3 regions of the Vibrio ishigakensis genome follow, and region 1 is predicted to be linked to each of the others. Evidence: predicted binding sites of a transcription regulator. Region 1 holds the regulator's gene; each other region holds the start of a gene.

What was found. Region 1 encodes PurR, which represses purine synthesis genes. Its sites were predicted from a motif close to TNANGNAAACGTTTNCNTNA; they were not measured.
Positions count from the first base shown of each region.
Region 2: folD (bifunctional methylenetetrahydrofolate dehydrogenase/methenyltetrahydrofolate cyclohydrolase FolD) is a predicted target of PurR. The motif match lies at 6,192-6,211, and genes of this name have one in related genera.
Region 3: Pcarn_RS05290 (inosine/guanosine kinase) is a predicted target of PurR. The motif match lies at 5,610-5,629, and genes of this name have one in related genera.

Region 1 is NZ_AP024881.1:1,864,349-1,871,843, forward strand. Features, by position in the region: gene elyC (envelope biogenesis factor ElyC) at 146-913, shown strand; gene torD (molecular chaperone TorD) at 982-1,629, shown strand; gene purR (HTH-type transcriptional repressor PurR) at 1,754-2,767, shown strand; gene Pcarn_RS08410 (TVP38/TMEM64 family protein) at 2,919-3,599, shown strand; gene Pcarn_RS08415 (DUF7577 domain-containing protein) at 3,600-3,911, shown strand; gene Pcarn_RS08420 (alpha/beta fold hydrolase) at 3,892-4,698, opposite strand; gene Pcarn_RS08425 (DUF3833 domain-containing protein) at 4,806-5,330, opposite strand; gene Pcarn_RS08430 (chalcone isomerase family protein) at 5,327-5,887, opposite strand; gene Pcarn_RS08435 (DUF2878 domain-containing protein) at 5,884-6,384, opposite strand; gene Pcarn_RS08440 (SAM-dependent methyltransferase) at 6,387-7,495, opposite strand, start outside.
Region 2 is NZ_AP024881.1:2,121,394-2,128,888, reverse strand. Features, by position in the region: gene malZ (maltodextrin glucosidase) at 1-227, shown strand, start outside; gene dusC (tRNA dihydrouridine(16) synthase DusC) at 277-1,233, opposite strand; gene Pcarn_RS09700 (YecA/YgfB family protein) at 1,369-1,974, shown strand; gene minE (cell division topological specificity factor MinE) at 2,013-2,273, opposite strand; gene minD (septum site-determining protein MinD) at 2,277-3,089, opposite strand; gene minC (septum site-determining protein MinC) at 3,104-3,763, opposite strand; gene Pcarn_RS09680 (YcgL domain-containing protein) at 3,943-4,230, shown strand; gene Pcarn_RS09675 (lytic murein transglycosylase) at 4,234-5,232, shown strand; gene folD (bifunctional methylenetetrahydrofolate dehydrogenase/methenyltetrahydrofolate cyclohydrolase FolD) at 5,270-6,124, opposite strand; tRNA gene Pcarn_RS09665 (tRNA-Arg) at 6,326-6,402, shown strand; gene Pcarn_RS09660 (helix-turn-helix domain-containing protein) at 6,576-6,752, opposite strand.
Region 3 is NZ_AP024881.1:1,176,291-1,183,785, forward strand. Features, by position in the region: gene aroA (3-phosphoshikimate 1-carboxyvinyltransferase) at 125-1,408, shown strand; gene Pcarn_RS05275 (glucosaminidase domain-containing protein) at 1,446-2,189, opposite strand; gene Pcarn_RS05280 (YciN family protein) at 2,383-2,628, opposite strand; gene topA (type I DNA topoisomerase) at 2,900-5,527, shown strand; gene Pcarn_RS05290 (inosine/guanosine kinase) at 5,703-7,004, shown strand; gene Pcarn_RS05295 (H-NS family histone-like protein) at 7,072-7,488, opposite strand.

The DNA of each region.
Region 1 (7,495 bases):
TCAAGTTTGGTATTGTGTCACAAGAAGATGAAGAATAAAGAGGGAGCGCTTTGAATGGCGATTTTTTCGGCCAATCTGGGCGCATTATTAGCCGTAATTATGCATACCTCGACTTAAAATCATTTAGGGATATATTGTTGTAATCATGTTTGAACTTAAGAAACTCATTTCTGCGTTTTTGATGCCTCTGCCTGCCATGCTCATTCTTGGCTTCATTGGTCTCGCTCTGGTGATGTTCACACGCAAGCATAAGTTTGGCTGCATCGTCATTTTCATATCACTGTTTTCTATCTTTGCCATCTCGTTCCAACCTATCTCGACCTCTCTACTAAAACCGCTAGAACGCAAATACACTGCCTTCTTGCCGACCACTGAGAATATTGACTACGTGATGGTTCTTGGCAGTGGTCATGTTGTAGATGCGGAGATCCCACCCACTTCTGAGTTAAGCCGTACTGCCCTAATGCGTCTGTCTGAGGGTATTCGTATTCTGCGTATGTATCCTGGCAGTAAATTGATTCTCTCAGGTTATTCAGGCGGTACAGAGATCAGCCAAGCGAGAATGATGGCGCAGGTTGCTCTGGCGCTTGGGGTTGCTAAGCCTGATATTATCTTGCTTGAAACCGCGCAAGATACCTGGGAAGAGGCGCATCAAGCTGCCGGCTTTGTTGGCAATAAGAAGCTGGTGTTAGTGACTTCAGCTAGCCATATGAATCGGGCTCTGGGGGAGTTTAATGAGGCGGGTCTAGAGCCGGTGCCTGCACCGACTAACTACCTTGCTCACTCCAACATTGAACAGGCTTGGGTAAAATACACCCCACAAGCTCAGTATCTAGAGCAAACAGAACGCTACTGGCATGAGACCCTCGGTACTTGGTGGCAGAAGATACGCAACCTTGTCAGTAGTAAATAACTGATTCATAATTCATATAGTTAAATTTTGTTACAAGGGCGCCGATGCGCCCTTTGTTGGATCTTACAATGCAAGAAATCAAGAAATTCAATGAGCAACGCGCCGAAATCTACTGGTGGTTCTCAAGCCTATTCTCAAAAGAGCTGACTGACGAAGAGCTCAAGGCGTATCAAAGCCAACAAGTTCGCGGCTTCCTACAAGGCCTATCTGAAAACGAAGAGCTAAAGAAAGCCACTGATGGCGTCATCGAGTCTCTAAACAAGCTTCAAGACAGAGAGGATGCGCAGTTAGAGTTATCTGCCGACTTCTGTGAGCTGTTTCTAACCTCCGATAAACATGCGGCACTTCCTTATGCCTCTATCTATCTCGATGACAGCAAACTGCTTAACGGCAAACCAGCGCAAGAGATGGCGGCCTTGATGCAGGAAAAAGGCATTCAGGTTGATAAGAACTTCAACGAGCCGGCGGATCACCTTGCTATCCAGCTCGACTTTCTCGGAAATCTCATCATCCGCTCAAACGAGCTTGAGCAAGAAGCCCATATGGAGGTAGCCCTAGCCGAGCAACAAGCCTTCATCGAACAACATTTGCTGACCTGGGTGCCTCAGTTTTCAGAAAACTGCACCAAGTTCGACGAATTCGGTTTTTACGCCTCTGTAGCCGAGCTTTTGGTGGCGTTTTGTGAGCTGGATAGTCACTATCTTGCGAACGATTGATGAATTCTCATTTTGTATAGAAATGCGTTGTCACTTGACGCATTTCTAGCTAGACTGCCCTCCGCAATCGATTGCACTACTCTTAAGTAGGTCCCTACACTTCTTCAGGTTTACAAGGTAAAGCATGGCTACCATCAAAGATGTAGCAAAGCTGGCTGGCGTTTCGACGACCACAGTTTCGCACGTAATTAACAAGACGCGCTTCGTAGCAGAGTCTACCCAAGAGCGAGTAATGAAAGCTGTTAAAGAGCTAAACTACGCGCCAAGTGCGGTAGCCCGTAGCCTGAAGTGTAACTCCACTCGTACTATCGGCATGCTGGTAACTCAGTCTACTAACCCTTTCTTTGCTGAGGTTGTAGATGGTGTTGAGAGCTATTGCTACCGTCAGGGCTATACATTGATCCTGTGTAACACTGGTGGTATCTACGAGAAGCAGCGCGACTATATCCGCATGCTGGCTGAAAAGCGTGTAGATGGACTTCTGGTTATGTGTTCTGACCTAACAGAAGAGCTGCGTGAAATGCTGGACTCACACCCTAACATCCCGAAAGTTGTTATGGATTGGGGCCCAGAGTCATCAATGGCCGATAAGATCATCGATAACTCTGAAGAAGGTGGCTATATTGCTGCGAAACACCTGATTGAGAATGGTCACGACAAGATTGCATGTCTAACTGGTCAAGCAGAGAAACTGGCTTGTATCGAGCGTGTTGCTGGCTACAAGCGTGCCCTTGCTGAAGCGAACATCGAGTTCAATCCTGAATATATCCTTGAGGGTAACTTCGAGTGTGATACCGCAGTAGAAGCCGCTGACAGACTTGCCGCTATGCCAATCGAGACTCGCCCTACTTCTGTGTTCTGCTTTAACGACATCATGGCACTTGGCCTTATCAGTCGCCTGCAACAGCACGACCTTAAGGTTCCTGAAGATATCTCAGTTATCGGTTATGACAACATCGACCTAGCCGCTTATTTTGCGCCGCCACTGACCACTATCCACCAGCCTAAGCGTCGTGTGGGTAAGACAGCATTTGAAATCCTGCTTGAGCGTATCAACGACAAAGAGCACGATCGCCGCGTATTTGAGATGCAGCCAGAACTTATCTCACGCGATAGCGTTAAGAACCTAAACGCTTAACTTCGAAAGCGGATGATACCTCATCCAAGCTCGAATTATCCAATCAATTCCAAACGGTACGTAAATAAACGTGCCGTTTTTTATTTTGTATGAAATTTTTCTATGTCCTACTCTGTCCCTATAGCTAAGTGAACTTACTTAGGTCAGGACGATGAATAAGAAATTGATAATTGGCGTAATTTTGGTTGCAGCTATCATTCTACTTGCGGTCAACTTTGGGCAATACCTCACCCTCGAAAACGCTAAAGCGCAACAAGCTGCGTTAAACGCTCATATAGAACAAAACTTCGTTCTGTCTGCTGCTCTCTACTTTATTGGTTACATCTTTATCACAGCGTTTTCTATCCCAGGAGCTGCCGTGGTGACGTTATTAGGTGCCGCTCTATTCGGTTTTTGGACCAGCTTAGTATTGGTGTCGTTTGCCAGCACTATAGGTGCGACTCTGGCTTTCCTAAGCTCTCGCTACCTGCTTCGCGACTGGGTACAAGCTAAGTTTGGTAATAAGTTAGATACCATCAACAAGGGCGTGGAAAAAGACGGCGCATTTTATCTATTCTCGCTTCGCCTTATTCCAGTATTTCCATTCTTCCTGATCAACCTTTTGATGGGTCTGACCCCAATCTCAGTGGCAAAATTCTACCTATTTAGTCAGCTAGGTATGTTGGCAGGGACTATGGTTTATCTAAACGCTGGTACTCAACTTGCTGAGATAGACAGCCTAGCAGGCATAGTATCCCCGACCGTACTGGCATCCTTTGCACTCTTGGGCCTGTTCCCACTTATCGCTAAATGGATAATGAACAAGATAAGACCCAATCAATCGGTCGCTTAGATGAAGATATATATTGCAAAAAATCCACCCGAAGCTCACTTTATCAGTGAGCTTTTACTTGCGGAGAAGATACCTGTTGAGGTTCGAAGTGTTGGCTTGTTTGGCCTTCAGGGCGAACTACCGATGGATGATTCCACCCAGCCCCATGTGTGGCTGCTAGACCCTGCCTACAAAGAGAAAGCGGAAGCCATTATCAAGGCATATATGGAAGCGGACGAGCAGGCCGATTGGACCTGTAGTGAATGTGGTGAGGTTAACGAAGGGCAGTTTGCCCTTTGCTGGAACTGCGGGGCTAGCTCACCGACTGAATAAAGGCGATGGACTCGCGGTTGAACTGCTGAGGCTTTTCCACGTTACACACGTGGCCGCAATCCTCAATCTCGATCAGCTTACTGTGCTCGTGCACTGAAACCATCTCTTTAACCGGCTTAATAAACATATAGTCTTTGTCGCCCATCAGATAGAGGGTTGGAATATCCAACTCTCGCTCCTTGAAGTAGCGCATCAGAGGGTTCACCTCAGCCGCCAATCTAAACCAACGCTTAAACTCTTTTTGACACAGCTTACGCGCTTCGCGAATAAACATATGGCGAGACTCTACCTGGCCCTTTTGCGGCATGATGATCCATGCAAACAAGCTATACAGCCACATGTATGGGATAAAGTTCTTACTCAGGTCACCGAGTTTAACTAGGAATTGAGAACGAGCATCGAAGCGAGTTACCGCACCGCCCAAAACCATAGAGCGAACACGATGAGAGGCGATCTCCGCCATGTTGCGCACGATAATGGTGCCAAGAGACATACCCACGAAATGGGCTGATGAGATCTTTAGATGATCCAGAACCGCGACGATATCCTTGGTTACCGCTTCAAAGGTGTAGCGTTTGTTGATGATATCAGCGAGAAGGTTATTTGATTTGCCGTGACCGCGAAGGTCTACAAGCAGAACATTGAAGTGCTCTTTGTACGCCTTGATCTGCTTAAACCAAATGGAAGAACTGCCGCCTGCGCCGTGCACGAACACTACCCACTCCTTTGAAGAAGGGTGAGGAAAGGTCTTGTGAAACAGCAGTGAAGAAGAAACAGCAGAACTCATTAATAATACAAATAAATCATACAATTGAACTTAGAATACTATCACAAACTAAGATCTGGCAAAAAAAGCCGGTTCTGCTTTTGTAACAAACAGTGATCTCTGCCACGTTATTGCTTCTGAAAAAACAGGGTAAGGCGACCAAATTCGAGACCGAACTTACGAATTGAGGTGAGATTGAAGACGTGTTTATCGTCTTGACGATAAAGCCAGTCGTCAAAAAATACGGTTACGGTCGAGTCTCCTCGAGGCAACTCAAAGTCATAGGTCCAATGTAAGGCGTTCCCGACCTCTTTACCTGTGGCTATGCCAATGATGTCGTCAGCCCTACCTTCGTAGGTACCATCATTTAAACGTGTGATCACCCAAATGCGAGTAGACTGCTCTCCATCATCAAACTCAAACTGCTCATCTAGGGTCAAAACATTCCCCTCAATGGAACCATTAAGTTCGACATAAAAACGCCTTGTCTGCTTGCCGCTTCTGTCCTGCACCATACCCCACGCATCTACACGGCCATCAAAGTAGCCAAAAAGATCGAAGCGTGGCGATGCATCTTGATAGTCTGAAAGCTCAGCGCTACACCCTAGCATCATTGCGACCAATCCAAGAAAAAACGCCTTCATCACTCTCATTGATTCATCCCTATCAGGCTAGCCCTATGGTCTGGGTACTCGGTATTGGGGGAAAGCCAGATGGCTAAGAAGGCATCATTGAGCTCTTCATCTTGAATTTCACCCACTACTGTTGCGCCCTGATTTCCTTTGAAGTAATAGAAAACACCACTATCGCCGCTGGTTACATACACAAGGCGATCACCCTTTTTGATTTCAGGGTAAATGCCTGCAAGTTTGCGCTCCCAGCGGGTGAACTGCTCTTCTTTATAACCCAGATGAGCCCACTGTTTCTTGGTCTCTTTCAGTAGATGTTTTTTAGAGATGTCTCGCTCGTAGACGATAGAGAGCGCGACAGGGTGCGGAGTGAGGTCATCACCTAGCTGATAACTGCCTTGGGGAGCTTTTAGCTCAGAGGTATAGATGTCAAAGAACAAGAAGTCCAAATCAGCCGAACCGACTGTTGGCCATGATTGCCATTGGTCATCGAGTTTTGGAGAGTCCACGTCGCTGGCGTGGCTGATTGATAAAACACTAGAGAGAGCCAGACTGGCTACTGCTGTGATGAACCCTTTCATGAGAGTGCCCTCTTTTCTCCTCCCAATGATGTCACTATCACAGAGAAGAGGATAATCCATTCCACCGTGACCACCGCAAAGGTGAGAGAATTGCTAAGCGGCCACTCTACGGCGCCAAGCTTGAGTCCAGCAAAATAACTGCCAGCTGCTCCAAGTGCGCCTACCACTGTTACGGCCCATATTGGATAAAGGGTCAAAACCGGTTTCATCTGGTAGGCGTACCAAATAAAGATCACCCATAAGGCGATAAGCCAGTTGGGCACAAACGCCGTAGGGAAAAGGAAGAAGCCGAGTACAGAATTGAAATAGTCTAGGGCGATACCGGATATAACGAAACCTGCAAGCCAACCCATCCGTATCTCTTGCTTCCTAACACTATATGCCAGAGTAAACAAGATAGCGGCGGTAAGTAGAACCAATGTCTGCTCTCTACCGATAACCGCCACAAACCATAGGGACTGGAACCAGAGAGATTTGATTACCAATGCCCTATTCATGCCTAGTAGCTCTTGCGGAATGTGAGGTGTACGGTACTGATAGAGCGAGCTAAGAAGCCACCCTCACAGTAACAGAGGTAATAGCGCCACATACGCTTAAACCTGTCATCAAAGCCAAGTTCAGTAAGCTCATGCTCAGCAAGGTTAAACCTGTGCAGCCATTCTCTTAATGTCTTGGCGTAATCAAGGCCAATGTCATGCAGGTCTTCTAGCACTAAGCGGCTGTGCTTGGTGGTCTGCCCCAACAAATAGGTGACTGAAGGTAAAAAACCGCCAGGGAAGATGTATTTTTGGATAAAGTCTACACCCTTGCTGTAAGAGTCGAATCTCTGATCAGAAATGGTGATGGCTTGTATTGCCACGCGCCCGCCCGGCTTGACCAAGCTGTTGCATTTGTCCACGTATGAGGGCAAGAAGGAGCGTCCAACCGCCTCTATCATCTCGATAGAAACGACCTTGTCGTATTCACCTTCGAGCAGCCTGTAATCCTTCTTCAGAAGAGTAATTCGGTCTTGCAACCCTTCATGCTCGATTCGCTGCCTGGTGTAGTCGTACTGCTCATCAGAGATAGTAGTGGTGGTGACATGGCAGCCGTAGTTTTTCGCCATGTAAATCGCCATGGCGCCCCAGCCCGTACCTATCTCAATCACGCTATCTGTCTCTTTAAGTTCCAGTTGCTGGCACAAACGCTCCATTTTGTTCAGTTGCGCCTGCTCCAGTGAGTCTTCACCGCTTTGATAAACGCCTGCTGAGTAGAGCATGTTGCTGTCGAGAAAGCGCTCGTATAGGGCGTTGCCCAAATCGTAGTGGGCAAGGATGTTTTTCTTTGAGTTCTGCTGAGTGTTGCGATTCTTCCAATGCCCGATGACGTTTAAGGCTCTATTAACTAAACCCATTTTGCCGTTCATCTGATCCAGCTTTGAGATGTTGTGCGCCATCACCTGCATCACGGCTGCAAGATTTGGGCTTTCCCACCAGCCATCTATATAGGCTTCGGCAGCGGCAATACTGCCACCTTTTAGCATACGAGCGTAAAAATCTGGATGGTTGACCTCTACCTCGGCATTCACTAGAGCTTGTTCGTCACCGAACTGAAAGGATTCGTTTGAGG
Region 2 (7,495 bases), 260 kb from region 1:
TGGATGCGGAAGAGCAGTTGGTGTTTGCCCGCAGTCTCGGTGATGAGAAGCTAATTACTGTGCTCAATACCAAGTCTGATAGTGCTGAGATTCGTATCCCAGTATGGCAACTGGGTATTGAGAGCGGGGATGCAACCTCTGTTCTGACTAACTCATCTTTCAAGATTGAAAATGGTGAGCTGGTGGCCAAGCTAGAAGGAAAGGGCGCCGAGCTTATCAAGCTATAGAATGAAAATTGCCAGCATCTAGCTGGCAATTTTTCGATTGTTCGAATCTTTAAACGGTAGCCATCAGCTCTTGATGGTAGGCCTGAATATGTTCCACGATAGGAGCGGCCTTGTTAAAGGTGCGGATGTTGTGGAACAGCTCTTTCGCTTCAGGGTACTGCTGGCGTAGATAAGCAAACCACTGTTTGACGCGGTTAGGGTAGTAAAGTCCCTTGTCACCCTTCATCTCATATTCTGAGTATTTCAGCAGTAGCGTCACTACCTCAGTCCAAGGCATTACGGCCTGATTGTGTTTTACCACATTGCCAAGGTTAGGCACGTTAAACGCGCCACGGCACACCATCAGCGAGTCGATACCCGTGCTTTCGATGCAGCGCTGACCATCTTCAAAATTCCAGATTTCACCATTAGCGATAAGTGGCATCTTGGTGTGTTGACGGATCTTAGCGAGATAGTCCCAGCGGATCTGATCGGCGCGATAGCCACCCTCTTTGGTGCGGGCATGCACAGTAAGCTCATTTGCGCCTGCGCTTTCTACCGCACTTACGATCTCAAAGCAGTCGTCTGGGTTTTCCCAACCAAGGCGGATCTTAGCCGTAATTGGTACCTCAGATGGCACTGCCTCGCGACACGCCTTGATGATTTGATACATCAGCTCAGGCTCTTTTAGAAGCACAGCGCCGCCCTTGCTCTTGTTAACCAAGCGGGCAGGGCAACCAAAGTTTAGGTCGATACCGGCAGCACCTAGCTGATAGGCCTTATAGGCATTCTCTGCCATCCACTCTGGGCGTTGACCGAGAAGCTGAAGGTGTACTGGTGTGCCTGATTTGGTTTTAGAACCCGTTAGTAGCTCTGGGCAGAGCTTATAGAAGGAACGGTCTGGTAGCAGCTGGTCACTGACGCGCACGAACTCAGTGACGCATAGGTCATAGTCGTTAATGTCAGTAAGGATTTCTCGCATTAGGTGATCGAGAACGCCCTCCATAGGGCCGAGTACAAGACGCATTGGGTTCTACCTTCAATTTAGGGACGGGCGATTTTAGATGCTTTTGCCTAAAATGTCACCGACATTATCCCGCCCTATAGCGAGCCAAGGCTTTTTCACTCATACTAGGCGCAAATTCGAGTTTGGAATAAGAAAATGAGCGATTTGATTAGCTTTGCTGACGACTATCAGGGTGAGAGTGGCTATTTTTGGGAAGGGGCAATACTGGCTTCGAACCTGACGGTTAAGCCGTTAGAGCCCGAGAACTGGGCTGCAGACCTGTTTGGCGAGGATTTTGAACAGGCTAAGCCGACTATCGTTGAGCACATCAATGGTCAATTTGCCAAGCTCAAGGCGAACCAGTATTCGGCCCTAGAGTTAGCATCAGGCAATCAAGATAATCTAGCTGATTTTGCCGAGGGCTTTCTGTCGGTATGGCCGACCGTAGAGCAAGACTGGCAACAGCTAGAGATCGCAGACGGTACCATGCGTATGCTATCGGCGCTGTTAACGACTATGTCGCTATTGATGGATGAAGCTCAGACCCATGAGCAGATGAAGCAAGCGGGCTTTGAAGAGCTGCCACGGCTTAGTGACCTTCAGCCTCAGCTAGACCTTATGATCAACGAGGTAGCGCAAGCGGCAGACGAGTTGATGGTAGGGAACAAGAGTCAGTCTCTAAACCCATACAAGGATGTGGGTCGAAACGACCCATGCCCATGCGGAAGCGGCAAGAAATTCAAAAAGTGCCACGGCGCTTAAAACAAAAAACGCACCTAGGTAGGTGCGTTTTTTAATGCTTATTCTTCCTCAGGAAGCTTAACGTTGAGCTCCAAAACAGCGATATCATCGTGCTTGTGCTCAAAGCTCACATCGACCATGTTCGGGTCAACATCAACGTACTTACTGATCACCTTCAGGATATCAGCCTTAAGCTCAGGCAGATACGCTGGCGCTGGGTCGTCTTGACTGCGACGCTCAGCAACGATGATCTGCAGGCGCTCCTTAGCAAGGTTCGCCGAGGTCTTCTTTTTTGGGCGGAAAAACTCAAGTAGTGACATAGATTAACCCCCGAATAGACGCTGGAAGATGCCTTTTTTAGGCTCGGTTAGGAAGCGGAACTCAATGGTCTCGCCAAGCAGACGCTGAATGGTATCTGAATAAGCCATACCTGCGTCAGATTCATTATCAAAGATAACCGGCACACCCTTGTTAGACGCATTTAGAACTGCTTGGCTCTCAGGGATAACACCTACAAGGTCGATGTGAAGGATCTCTTCTACGTCTTGTACGCTCAGCATCTCACCTTGGTTAACGCGCGTCGGGTTATAGCGAGTCAATAGCAGGTGGGTTTTAACTGGGTCTAGGCCAAGTTCAGCGCGGCGAGATTTAGAATCCAGAATGCCTAGGATACGATCTGAGTCACGTACCGAAGAAACCTCAGGGTTAGTGGTCACGATGGCTTCATCAGCGAAGTAAAGCGCCATTAGAGCACCTTGCTCGATACCTGCCGGTGAGTCACAGATGATGAAGTCAAAACCCATTTCGTCCAGATCATCTAGAACCGCTTGAACGCCTTCTTTTGATAGCGCGTCTTTGTCACGGGTCTGAGATGCAGGAAGAATAAATAGATTATCGGTGCGCTTGTCTTTGATTAGCGCTTGGTTAAGAGTCGCTTCGCCGTTGATTACGTTAACGAAGTCATACACCACGCGGCGCTCACAGCCCATGATAAGGTCTAGGTTTCGTAGGCCGATATCGAAATCGATAACAGCGGTTTTTTTGCCTGCTAGCGCAAGGCCTGACGCGATTGCGGCACTGGAGGTGGTTTTCCCTACGCCGCCTTTGCCTGAAGTAACAACAATGATACGTGCCATCATTTTATCCTTAGTTAAATTTTGAGGAGCTCGCTGTGAAGAGTTTCATCCTTCAAACTCAGAATCACCTTTTCTCCCCAGTGGTTTGAATCGATTTGCTCGCTAAGCCAATAGTTTCCTGCGATGGAAACTAATTCTGCTTGCATGTTGTGGCAGATTATTGAGGCGCCCTGCCCGGTTGCGCCCGCAAGAGCACGACCACGCAAAGTGCCGTAAATATGTATGCTTCCGTCTGCGATAACCTCAGCGCCTGCGCTCACATGGCTCAGGATTATCAGATCGCTGTCTTTAGCGTATATCTGCTGGCCAGAGCGCACCGGCGTGCGAACTATCTTGGTTGGAGTGATAGGTGCAGGGGCTTTGTCTGGACGGTTGGTTCCCGTCATTACTGCAAGGCCTGACTCGCGAGCCAATTTCTCGAGATGCTTATCGCTGCATTCGGTCACGCCCACAGGGATCATGCCGACGTTTTCAATGCCTTGCTTGAGTAGAAAGAGGTCGAGGTCAGAGGAAGCGTTCGATAGATTGATCACCAAGGGCGCCGAATTAAAAAATGCAGGAGCCTTGGATACCTTTTGGTCAAGGTATGCGATTGCAGATTGAGCGTCATGCTGGTGCATATGAAGCACGGTTAGTGGAAAGCTACTGCCTTTCAGATCTGGAGATTGAGACATGGAACCTAGCCTTGGCATATAATCAATTTCAGAGTATTCATGTTATATTTCATCGGGTGGGTCGACAAGTAATCTTATTGTCAAATGGTGCTTTTAGCTTCAAAATCCCTATAAAGCGGTGTTTTTAACATTTTTGTATTCTCAGTTTTAGAAAATCACTCGATATATCAAGGCATCTTATGATTTGCGCAATTTATAAAAGTAGTAAAAAAGAGGGTATGTACCTCTACGTTCCTAAGAAGGATGATTTCAGTCAGGTGCCAGATCAGTTGATGCAGATGTTTGGTAAGCCTGTCATTGTGATGATGATCAATTTAGCCACACGTTCTTTGGCACTTGTTGACGTAGAAAAGGTCAAAGAGTCTATGAACAAAGATGGTTACTTTTTGCAGCTTCCACCTCCAACGGAAAACGAGCTGGAAAAATACAAACAAAGAAAGCAACAAGGCGATAAGCCTGTGGAGTAGTAAATGGATTTTAAGCTGAGAACAGGGACGTTCGGATTGTTGTTAGGGGCACTGATTGCCCCAGTCCACGCAGACACCAGTTTGGTGGATCGTGATATTACCTTTGAGGCCTATGTAGAGACCTTAAAGAGCCAAGCCATAGAAGAGGGCATTCGCCCTGACACCGTTAATCAAGCCTTTGAAAACGTCACCTTTAAACACAGGGCTGTAAAGGCGGATCGCTCTCAACCAGAGCAAAAAATTACTCTAGAAGAGTACCTTCCCCGCGCTGTTCCCGGCTGGAAAGTCAAACAAGCGAAACAGCAATACAACAAACACAGAAAAGAGCTAGAGCGTATTGGCGATGAATATGGCGTACAGCCGCGCTTTATCGTTGCTCTGTGGGGGGTTGAGAGTAACTTTGGTTCTCTCACTGGTGGCTACAGCGTAGTGGATGCGCTGACCACTATGGCATTCGAAGGAAGACGCGAGACCTTTTTCCGCAATGAGTTGATGGATGCGCTTACCATTCTCGACCAAGGCCATATCACGGCAGATAAGATGAAGGGCTCATGGGCGGGTGCTATGGGACAACCCCAGTTTATGCCAAGCTCATTTTTGAATTATGCCGCTGATGGCAACGGTGATGGCACTAAAAACATCTGGACCAATGAAACGGATGTGTTTGCTTCGGCTGCCAACTATCTGCGCCAATCAGGTTGGAATGACAAATATACTTGGGGACGTGAGGTTAAGGTTACCAAACCTTTATCTGATCAGCTTTACGGTCGCCAGAAATCTCAATCCAAGACATTAGCAGAATGGCAAGCCCTTGGGGTTCGCAATCAGCAGGGCTTTGATTTGCCTGTGCTAACCGAGGACATAAATGCTTGGTTGATAGCGCCGGATTCACCCAATGGTCGCACCTATCTTGTGTATGACAACTATCAGGTGTTGATGAAATGGAATCGCTCCTATTACTTTGGGCTAGCTGTAAGTAAGCTAGCTGATTCACTGAAATAAAAAAGAGGCCGCTTGGCCTCTTTTAGCATCTCTAGACTTACTTTCCGTATTGCTCGCAAGCAATCATGGTGTTCTCAATAAGAGAGGCTACCGTCATTGGGCCAACGCCACCTGGTACAGGAGTGATATAGCTTGCGTTCTCTTTTGCTACGTCGTATTCCACATCACCAACAAGCTTGCCGCTATCTAGGCGGTTGATGCCTACATCGATAACCACAGCGCCCGGTTTCACCCAGTCACCTGGAATAAAGTTTGGCTTACCAACAGCAACTACCAGTAGGTCTGCTTGACGCACGTGACCTTCAAGGTCCTTGGTAAAGCGGTGACACGTAGTAGTTGTACAACCTGCCAGCAAAAGCTCTAGAGTCATAGGACGACCAACGATGTTAGATGCGCCTACGATCACAGCGTGCTTGCCGTGAGTTGGGATGTTGTAACGCTCAAGCAGAGTCACGATACCCTTAGGCGTACAAGAGCGCAGCTTTGGGATACGCTGTGCCAGACGACCAACGTTATATGGGTGGAAACCATCCACATCCTTCTCTGGAGTGATACGCTCAAGCACTAGAGTCGAGTCGATACCCGCTGGCAGTGGCAACTGAACTAGGATGCCATCGATCTCATTGTCTTGGTTTAGCTCATCGATAAGGTCTAGAAGCTGTTGCTCTGACGTTGTCGCAGGCAGGTCATAAGACTTAGATACAAAGCCCACCTCGTCACATGCACGGCGCTTACTGCCAACATAAACCTGAGAGGCTGGGTCTTCACCCACTAGCACTACCGCAAGACCAGGCGCACGCAGGCCGGCTTCGGTTCTCGCTTTCACTCGAGCGGCAACTTCTGAGCGAACAGTTTGTGAAATCAGTTTTCCGTCGATATTTTGAGCAGTCATCACATTTCCTAAAGTTTGGCGGTTCAAAATTTTGGCGCATTGTCGCAAAAATGTTTACGTTTTGCTACAGCGCAATCGTTTGCTTTGAGTAAAAGTTACACGCAGTGGATCTTTCTGGTTCAAAATTCAGCACTTAGATCATAATGCTATACAAAGCCGTTGACCATTGGATTACAGCGCTTATAATTCTTTTCTTGTAGCGCGCCCTTAGCTCAGCTGGATAGAGCACGTCCCTTCTAAGGATGTGGTCGTAGGTTCGAATCCTACAGGGCGTGCCATTCTTCAATGAAAGGCCAGATAATTCAATGAGTTATCTGGCCTTTTGCTTTTCTGTGGTGCCGTGGTGGTGCCGGTGGCAATAAGCCTGTTCAGCGTCCCTGCTTGAGAAAATCTAAATAGTCGAGAGTCATCGTGCTTATGTGACGTTTCATTGTTTTCTGTCCAGACTACATTAATGGGTTTGCATAAATAATCTTTGTTCGATGAACGATTCCAAGTCAACCACTCTATAAAAAACTTTTCTCCCAATTTTTACAAACGGGAGTTGATACCTACCTGTTGAAGCCCAAACCGCAAGTGTTCCTGGAGAAACTCCCAAGTACTCAGCAGCTTGGTTTCGATTCAGCATTTTCGTTTGAGTCAAAATGTCCATCATTTTAATTCACTTCCTTTAAAGACTATGGAATCTCAATTACCGTGCTTTTTAAGATAAAAGTCAGATTTACGAATGAGTTTCTAGATCCTGCTCCAGAAAATAACTGGTTAGTATGGTGGTGAATCTGATGTCAAGGCAGAGGCAACTCAGACTTCTCATGTTTTGTGCTCATTGAATATGAATGTAACGTTCTGTTTATGGTGGCACATTTCATTGTTTTTAAAGAGATTGGATTACTCCTTATTGAAGCGCACACAGTGCGAACCAAAGTGTCTTAGGACATTCCGCGTAACAGCACCAAAGGAGAAAGCCATGGGTACGATGACTCAATTTTCAAACCAAACTCACGCTCGAGTTGAGTATATGAAGTGGCCAGTGCATGAGCTCGTCAGAGCGAATAAAAAGCACTGGCAAAACGAGGGACAGGCCCCGCCTTTTACTTCGTCTAATTATCGCAAGCGAAATTAGACGAAGTACCCTTGAAGACACGAGCCCAGCATTGACAGGGCTCCCAGCAAAAACTCTTGGAAGTTTTTGGAAGTCAGTGGTCACCAACAAGACTTGGCCAGGTGATAAGACCTATAACGGTTTTCGTTATCACTCGAACGCAACCCAAGTAGACCAATGACTTAGCAACACAATAGCGAAACTGTAGATAGAGGATGCAATAAGCCGCTTACTGATGCCAACAGTACTGTCTACCGCTCCAGTAGAAG
Region 3 (7,495 bases), 690 kb from region 1:
GAATCTGAGTTTTCGCGCAATTTATTCTAAATACGACTTCTTTTCTTGGGGCATTTTAGATAGTCTGACTTTATGTTTGATTATCCGGCCTAAGTGCCAATTTGCTTTCAAGGAAATGAAGTCAGTGGAAAGCTTAACTCTGCAACCTATTGCCAAGGTCAATGGCGTAGTAAACCTTCCTGGTTCAAAAAGTGTTTCTAACCGTGCGCTACTACTAGCGGCACTTGCCTCGGGCACAACACGTCTTACTAACCTTCTAGACAGTGACGACATTCGTCACATGCTGAACGCATTGAAATTGATGGGCGTGGAATACACCCTTTCAGCTGATAAAACCGTGTGTGAAGTACAAGGTCTAGGTGGTGTTTTCAATGTTGATTCTGCTCTTGAGCTATTTCTAGGTAACGCTGGCACCGCAATGCGTCCGCTTGCTGCTGCACTGTGTGCTAGCCGTGGTGAGTTTGTGTTGACTGGTGAGCCTCGTATGAAAGAGCGTCCAATCGGTCACCTAGTGACTGCCCTTCGTGAAGCGGGCGCAGATGTGACTTATATGGAAAACGATGGTTTCCCACCGCTGCTGATCAAGGGCACAGGCCTTAAATCGGGTGAGGTGTCTATCGATGGCTCTATCTCAAGCCAGTTCCTAACCGCGTTTTTGATGAGTGCACCTCTTGCTGAGGGCGATATCGTTATCAATATCGAGGGTGACCTAGTATCTAAGCCTTATATCGATATTACTTTGCATATCATGAAGCAGTTCGGTGTTGAGGTTGAAAACCAAGACTATCAGCGCTTTGTTGTGAAGGGTGGCCAAACCTATACAGCACCTGGCGATTTCCTTGTTGAAGGTGACGCATCATCCGCATCTTATTTCCTAGCAGCTGCGGCTATTGGCGGCGGCGAGATCAAGGTAACGGGTATTGGTAAAGACTCTATCCAAGGCGATATCCAGTTTGCAGATGCTCTTGAGAAAATGGGCGCTGAGATCGAGTGGGGCAATGACTACATCATTTCTCGCAAGGGTGAGCTGAAGGCCGTTGATATGGACTTTAACCATATCCCGGATGCGGCAATGACCATTGCAACTGCAGCGCTGTTCGCAGAGGGTACTACGGCGATTCGCAACGTCTACAACTGGCGTGTGAAAGAGACTGATCGTCTAGCGGCTATGGCGACCGAACTTCGTAAAGTAGGCGCAACCGTTGAAGAGGGTGAGGATTACATTATTGTAACCCCGCCAGCACAGCTTACGCACGCGGCTATCGATACCTATGATGACCACCGTATGGCGATGTGTTTCTCGCTAGTTGCACTGAGCGATACTCCGGTTACCATCAACGACCCTAAGTGTACCTCGAAGACCTTCCCAGATTACTTCGACAAACTGCAAGGTTTGGTAAGCGAATAAAAACAGAAAGGGTTCCAATTGGAACCCTTTTTAACATCTAGCTCTGTTTTAGAAATTTCTGGTTGTGTCTTAGCATTGCCAGAATATCTCGGATGTATTCATCGCCACGCTCAGAGTAATTATCAAGGCCATGGATCAGCTGCTCTGCCGTCGGCTCTTGATGCTTGGTGCGATAATCAGCGCGAAGCTCTCTAAAGTGCGCATACGCAGTGTTGGTGTTTAGGTTTTTCACGTATGAGGCGACTGAGCCTTCGACGTTATCGAACTTAGCCACCTCATGGGTTTTACCTGCCGCGCGCTGGTTCGGCACTACGCCGCAACCCTTGCTAAAGCACCACTCGCCAAAGAAGTTGTTCGCTTCTCGGGCAAAACGCGAGGTACCCCAACCACTCTCGTTAGCGGCTTGAATAAGCACGAGATTTTCAGGAATGGTATCTACGCGAGATAGGAGCTCTTTTAGCTCTTTTGGACCAAACTGTTTTGGCTCATAGCGATACTGTTTTGCGATATCAGAAACATCATCAAGATCAGAGCCTGTAAGCTCATCACCTTTGAAGTCTTTAGCGATATCTAATAGTTCTTTGCGTTGCTCTGAAATAAGCTGATTTTGATGCTCAACGTGTGGTCGAATATAGTCAAAGAAGGCTTCTTTTTTCTGGTTTACATCTGTGTAGCTATTGAAATCTGGGGTTTCTGTTTTGTCTTGAACACCGCAACCGGCAAGAAGGGTTGCAAGACCTAAAGCGATGAATAATGGCTTTTTGTTGGTAATAGATTTCACCAAGCTCTCCGTTGTGGGAATTGAATTCAAATACATTCGCTCAGTTATTTGAATTACGAATATGCGTAAACTGGAATAGGGGACCAGTTTAATGTGAGAATGTCAGCTTGGGGTTAGCTGATTTTAAGTTTCCAGTTTCTAAATCTTGGAAATGGAAGGCCCAGACAAATAGAGGGTATCTGGGCGAGTCTGCTTATTTGATAGTGAACTCTTTAGATAGCACGTGCGCGAGATACTTAAACATATTAAATACTGCAGTGGTGTTTGGGGTAGGCAGACCGTTAGCGTCTAGGAAGTATTCGCCTTTAAAGATCAGAACTTCGTCTTTTTCTTCTACAGAAGTAGCACGCATGCCTTCTATATAGGCATCATGCTCTTGAATCAGGTTGTTGGCGATAAGTAATAGCTCAAATTCTGAGATAGGTTTTTTGTCGCTCATAATTTATTCGATTCCTTTAGGGTGACGATTTTCGCTTAGTCTATATCACACCTAGGGTGTGATCCAACTCATAAACTCACGTCAAGTTGACATAAAAATATCGAATAGCATCCGTTTTTAATGGCAGATTAACTTGCCTAAATCCCACCCAATTAGAAACAAAACACTAAAAATGGGTTGATTTTGGAAAAAACTCGCTCAATAGTAAAAAAAGATTTTTTGTAGAGCACGGCAATTGTCGTGCCTTTTAAATAGGACAAAACGTTCAGTTATGGGTAAGTCTCTCGTAATCGTGGAGTCACCGGCCAAGGCAAAAACCATCAACAAATACCTTGGTAAAGACTTCATCGTAAAATCCAGTGTCGGTCACGTACGTGATTTGCCGACAGCTGGGCAGTCCAGTGGAGCAAAAGCCAAACCTGTATCCACAAAGGGACTGAGCGCCGAAGAAAAAGCGCGTATTAAAAAAGAAAAAGATCGCAAATCACTGATCAAGAAGATGGGTATCGACCCATATCATGGTTGGGAAGCGAACTATCAGATCCTGCCTGGTAAAGAGAAGGTGGTTTCTGAACTGCAAAAATTGGCAAAGAACGCTGACCACGTTTATCTAGCAACCGATTTGGACCGCGAGGGAGAGGCTATCGCTTGGCACCTTCGTGAGATCATCGGTGGCGATGAAGAGCGATACAAACGTGTAGTGTTTAACGAAATTACCAAGAATGCTATCCAGCAGGCGTTTGAGAGCCCAGGCGAACTCAACATGGATGGTGTTAATGCTCAGCAAGCGCGTCGCTTTATGGACCGCGTGGTGGGCTTTATGGTGTCTCCACTTCTTTGGAAGAAGGTTGCCCGTGGTCTATCCGCAGGTCGTGTTCAGTCGGTAGCGGTTAAGCTAGTGGTTGAGCGTGAGCGTGAGATCAAGGCGTTCATTCCAGAAGAGTACTGGGATATTCATGCGGACACCGTAACTAAAGCGGCGTCTGATTTCCGTCTGATGGTTGCGCAGCGCGGTGGCGAAGCGTTTAAGCCTCAGAACGAAGCAGAAACCAAAGCAGCAATGTCGATTCTGGAAAAAGCAGAATACGAAGTGTGTAAGCGCGAAGACCGCCCAACTAAGAGCAAGCCGTCGGCACCTTATATCACTTCAACCCTGCAACAGGCGGCAAGTACGCGTCTGGGTTACGGTGTTAAGAAGACCATGATGCTAGCTCAGCGCCTGTATGAGGCAGGTTACATCACTTACATGCGTACTGACTCCACTAACCTAAGTAAAGAGGCTGTAGAGGCTGTACGTGGCTATATCGGCAGTGAGTTCGGTGATGCATATCTTCCAGCTAAACCTTTGGTGTACGGAAGCAAAGAGGGCGCGCAAGAGGCGCACGAAGCTATCCGTCCATCTAGCGTTGATGTGAAGTCAGAAGACCTGAGCGGTGTTGATGCAGATGCACACAAGCTGTATGCGCTTATCTGGAATCAGTTTGTTGCCTGTCAGATGACGCCAGCACAATATGATTCAACCACCATCAGTGTTAAGGCTGACGAGTTCACCCTGAAAGCTAAGGGCCGTATCCTTAAGTTTGACGGTTGGACACGCGTTCAGCGTCCTATGGGTAAGAATGAAGATCAGATCCTGCCTGAGGTAAAACTTGGCGACAAGCTAGACCTTAAAGCCTTGGATCCAAAGCAGCACTTTACTAAGCCGCCAGCACGCTTTACCGAAGCTGCACTGGTTAAAGAGCTTGAGAAGCGTGGTATCGGTCGCCCTTCGACCTATGCGTCTATCATCTCTACTATCCAAGACCGTGGTTATGTGAAGGTTGATTCGCGTCGCTTCTACGCTGAGAAGATGGGTGAGATTGTATCTGATCGCCTAGATAAGAGCTTCGTAGACCTGATGAACTATGACTTCACCGCGCGTATGGAGCAAAAGCTTGACCAGATCGCTGAAGGTGATGCAGCTTGGACAAACGTTCTAGATAGCTTCTTCGAAGATTTCACAACCGATCTTGAGAAAGCAGAACTTGACGCCGATGATGGCGGTATGGAGCAAAACCATATCGTTCTGACCGATATTGAGTGTCCTACCTGTTCACGCCCTATGGGTATTCGCACCGCGTCAACTGGTGTATTCCTTGGCTGTTCTGGTTATGCACTGCCGCCGAAAGAGCGCTGTAAGACCACCATCAACCTTGGTGACGAAGAGGGCATCATCAACGTTCTGGAAGAAGATCCAGAAACGGCAGCTCTGCGTGCTAAAAAGCGTTGTCCAGTGTGTGAAACTGCGATGGATGCGTATCTTATCGATGATAAGCGTAAGCTCCACGTGTGTGGTAACAACCCGAACTGTGATGGTTATGTGGTTGAGCACGGTGAATACAAGGTGAAAGGCTATGACGGCCCAGTTGTTGAGTGTGACAAGTGTGGTTCAGACATGGTGCTTAAGAACGGTCGCTTTGGTAAGTATATGGACTGTACCAATGAGGACTGTAAGAACACCCGTAAGATCCTGAAAAACGGTGAGGTAGCGCCGCCAAAAGAAGACCCAGTTCATTTCCCTGAATTGCCTTGTACCCAGTCGGATGCATACTTTGTATTGCGTGACGGTGCATCTGGTTTGTTTATGGCAGCAAGCAACTTCCCTAAATCACGTGAAACGCGTGCACCACTGGTAGAAGAGCTAGCTCGATTTAAAGAGCGTATCTCGCCTAAGTTCCATTACTTGGCAGATGCTCCGACCCACGACCCTGATGGTCGCCCAGCTGTGGTTCGCTTTAGCCGTAAGAGCAAAGAGAACTATATCCGCAGTGAGATTGACGGCAAGCCTTCTGGTTGGACAGGTCTGTTTATTGATGGAAAATGGGAAATCACCGATAAGCGTAAAAAGCCAAAGGCTTAATCAATACGCTAGCTAAATATATAAACCGCGGCCTAGGCTGCGGTTTTTGTTTATTTACTGTGCAGTTAAGTAACAAGGTGTTAGAGCCAACCGTTTGCGTAAGGTCACTGTGTTGCTCATACAAAACTCTGAGTCTAAGATTAGGGGATCTTCTAATCTCAACCTTATTATCTGCATGAAATTTCCCGGCCAACGTAAATCTAAACACTATTTTCCGGTTAACAGCCGAGACCCTTTGGTTTCTAAATCTCATCCAAGTGCATCGAAGCAAACTCATGTGGTCGGGATTGACCAAACCTTGGTTGATATTGAAGCTAAGGTCAGCGACGAATTTATTGCCAAGTTTAATCTGAGTAAAGGTCACTCTTTGGTAATCGATGATGAGACCGCTGAGACTTTATACAATGAACTAAAAGACCAACAGCTTATTTCTAACGAATATGCCGGTGGCACTATAGGTAACACCTTACATAACTACTCGGTATTGGCTGACGATAAATCTATTCTATTAGGTGTAATGAGTGCTGATATTAAGATCGGTAGTTACGGCTTCCGTTATTTATGTAATACCTCTAGCCGTATGGATCTTAATCACCTGCAAGGTGTAGATGGCGCTATTGGGCGCTGCTTTACCCTTATCTCAGAAGATGGTGAGCGTACTTTCGCAATCAGTGAAGGTCAGATGAACCAATTACGCGCTGATAGCGTACCTGAATCTGTATTTAAAGATGCCGCTGCCTTGGTATTAACCTCTTATTTGCTTCGTTGTAAAGAAGACGAGCCAATGCCCGAAGCAACCATGAGAGCAATAGAGTATGCAAAAAAGTATGATGTTCCTGTGGTATTAACCCTAGGCACTAAGTTCGTAATTCAAGATGATCCAGAGTTCTGGCAGAAGTTTATTTCTGAGCATATCTCTGTGATTGCAATGAACGAAGATGAAGCCGAAGCATTGACGGGTTTTTCAGATCCTTTGTTGGCCGCTGATAAAGCGCTAGATTGGGCTGACCTAGTATTATGCACCTCAGGTCCAGTAGGCCTATTCATGGCGGGTTATACCGAAGAAAGCGCGAAGCGTGAAACCTCACTGCCACTTCTTCCTGGTGAGATTGCCGAATTTAACCGTTATGAATTCAGTCGCCCTGCAATTAAGGCGAAGTGTGAAAACCCAATCAAGGTTTATTCTCATATTGCCCCTTATATGGGTGGCCCTGAGAAAATTAAGAATACTAATGGGGCAGGGGATGCTGCGCTTTCTGCACTGCTACATGATCTGTCGGCAAATAGATTCCATAAAACGAATGTGCCGAATTCAAGCAAACACAATCATGAGTTTTTGACTTATTCATCATTCTCTCAAGTGTGTAAATATGCCAACCGTGCAAGTTTTGAGGTGTTGGTTCAACACTCTCCGCGATTGTCTAAAGGCCTACCTGAACGAGAAGATAGCCTAGAAGAGGCATACTGGGAGCGTTAATTCTCCCTTTATATGACAGGTATAAAAAAAGCTCCCTTTGGGAGCTTTTCTATTTCTAGCGTTCTAATTAGATTAGGAAATCATCTAATTGAGAACCAGCGTCAAGTTGCTTCTGGATTGCAGAAGGAGTACGACCTTGACCTGTCCAAGTTTTCTCTTCGCCTTGCTCGTTAGTATATTTGTATTTAGCTGGGCGAGGTGCACGCTTTTGTTTTGGTTTATTTGACTTAGTTGTACCTTCGCCAGCAAGAGCTGCAATTAGGTCTTCTACATCAATACCTTGCTCGCGAATTTGCGCTGCGTATTCAGCAAGCTTCGCTTCTTTTTCTTCACGAGCTGCACGTTCTTCAGCTTCTGCTTCACGACGTTCTTCAACAACAATAGTTAGTTTATCTAGAGCTTCTTCTAGTTGCTCTAGAGTTAGCTCACGTCCAAATGCACGTAGGCTGCGAATATTAAGAAGAGTTTTTGTTAATTCAGACATTTTAAAT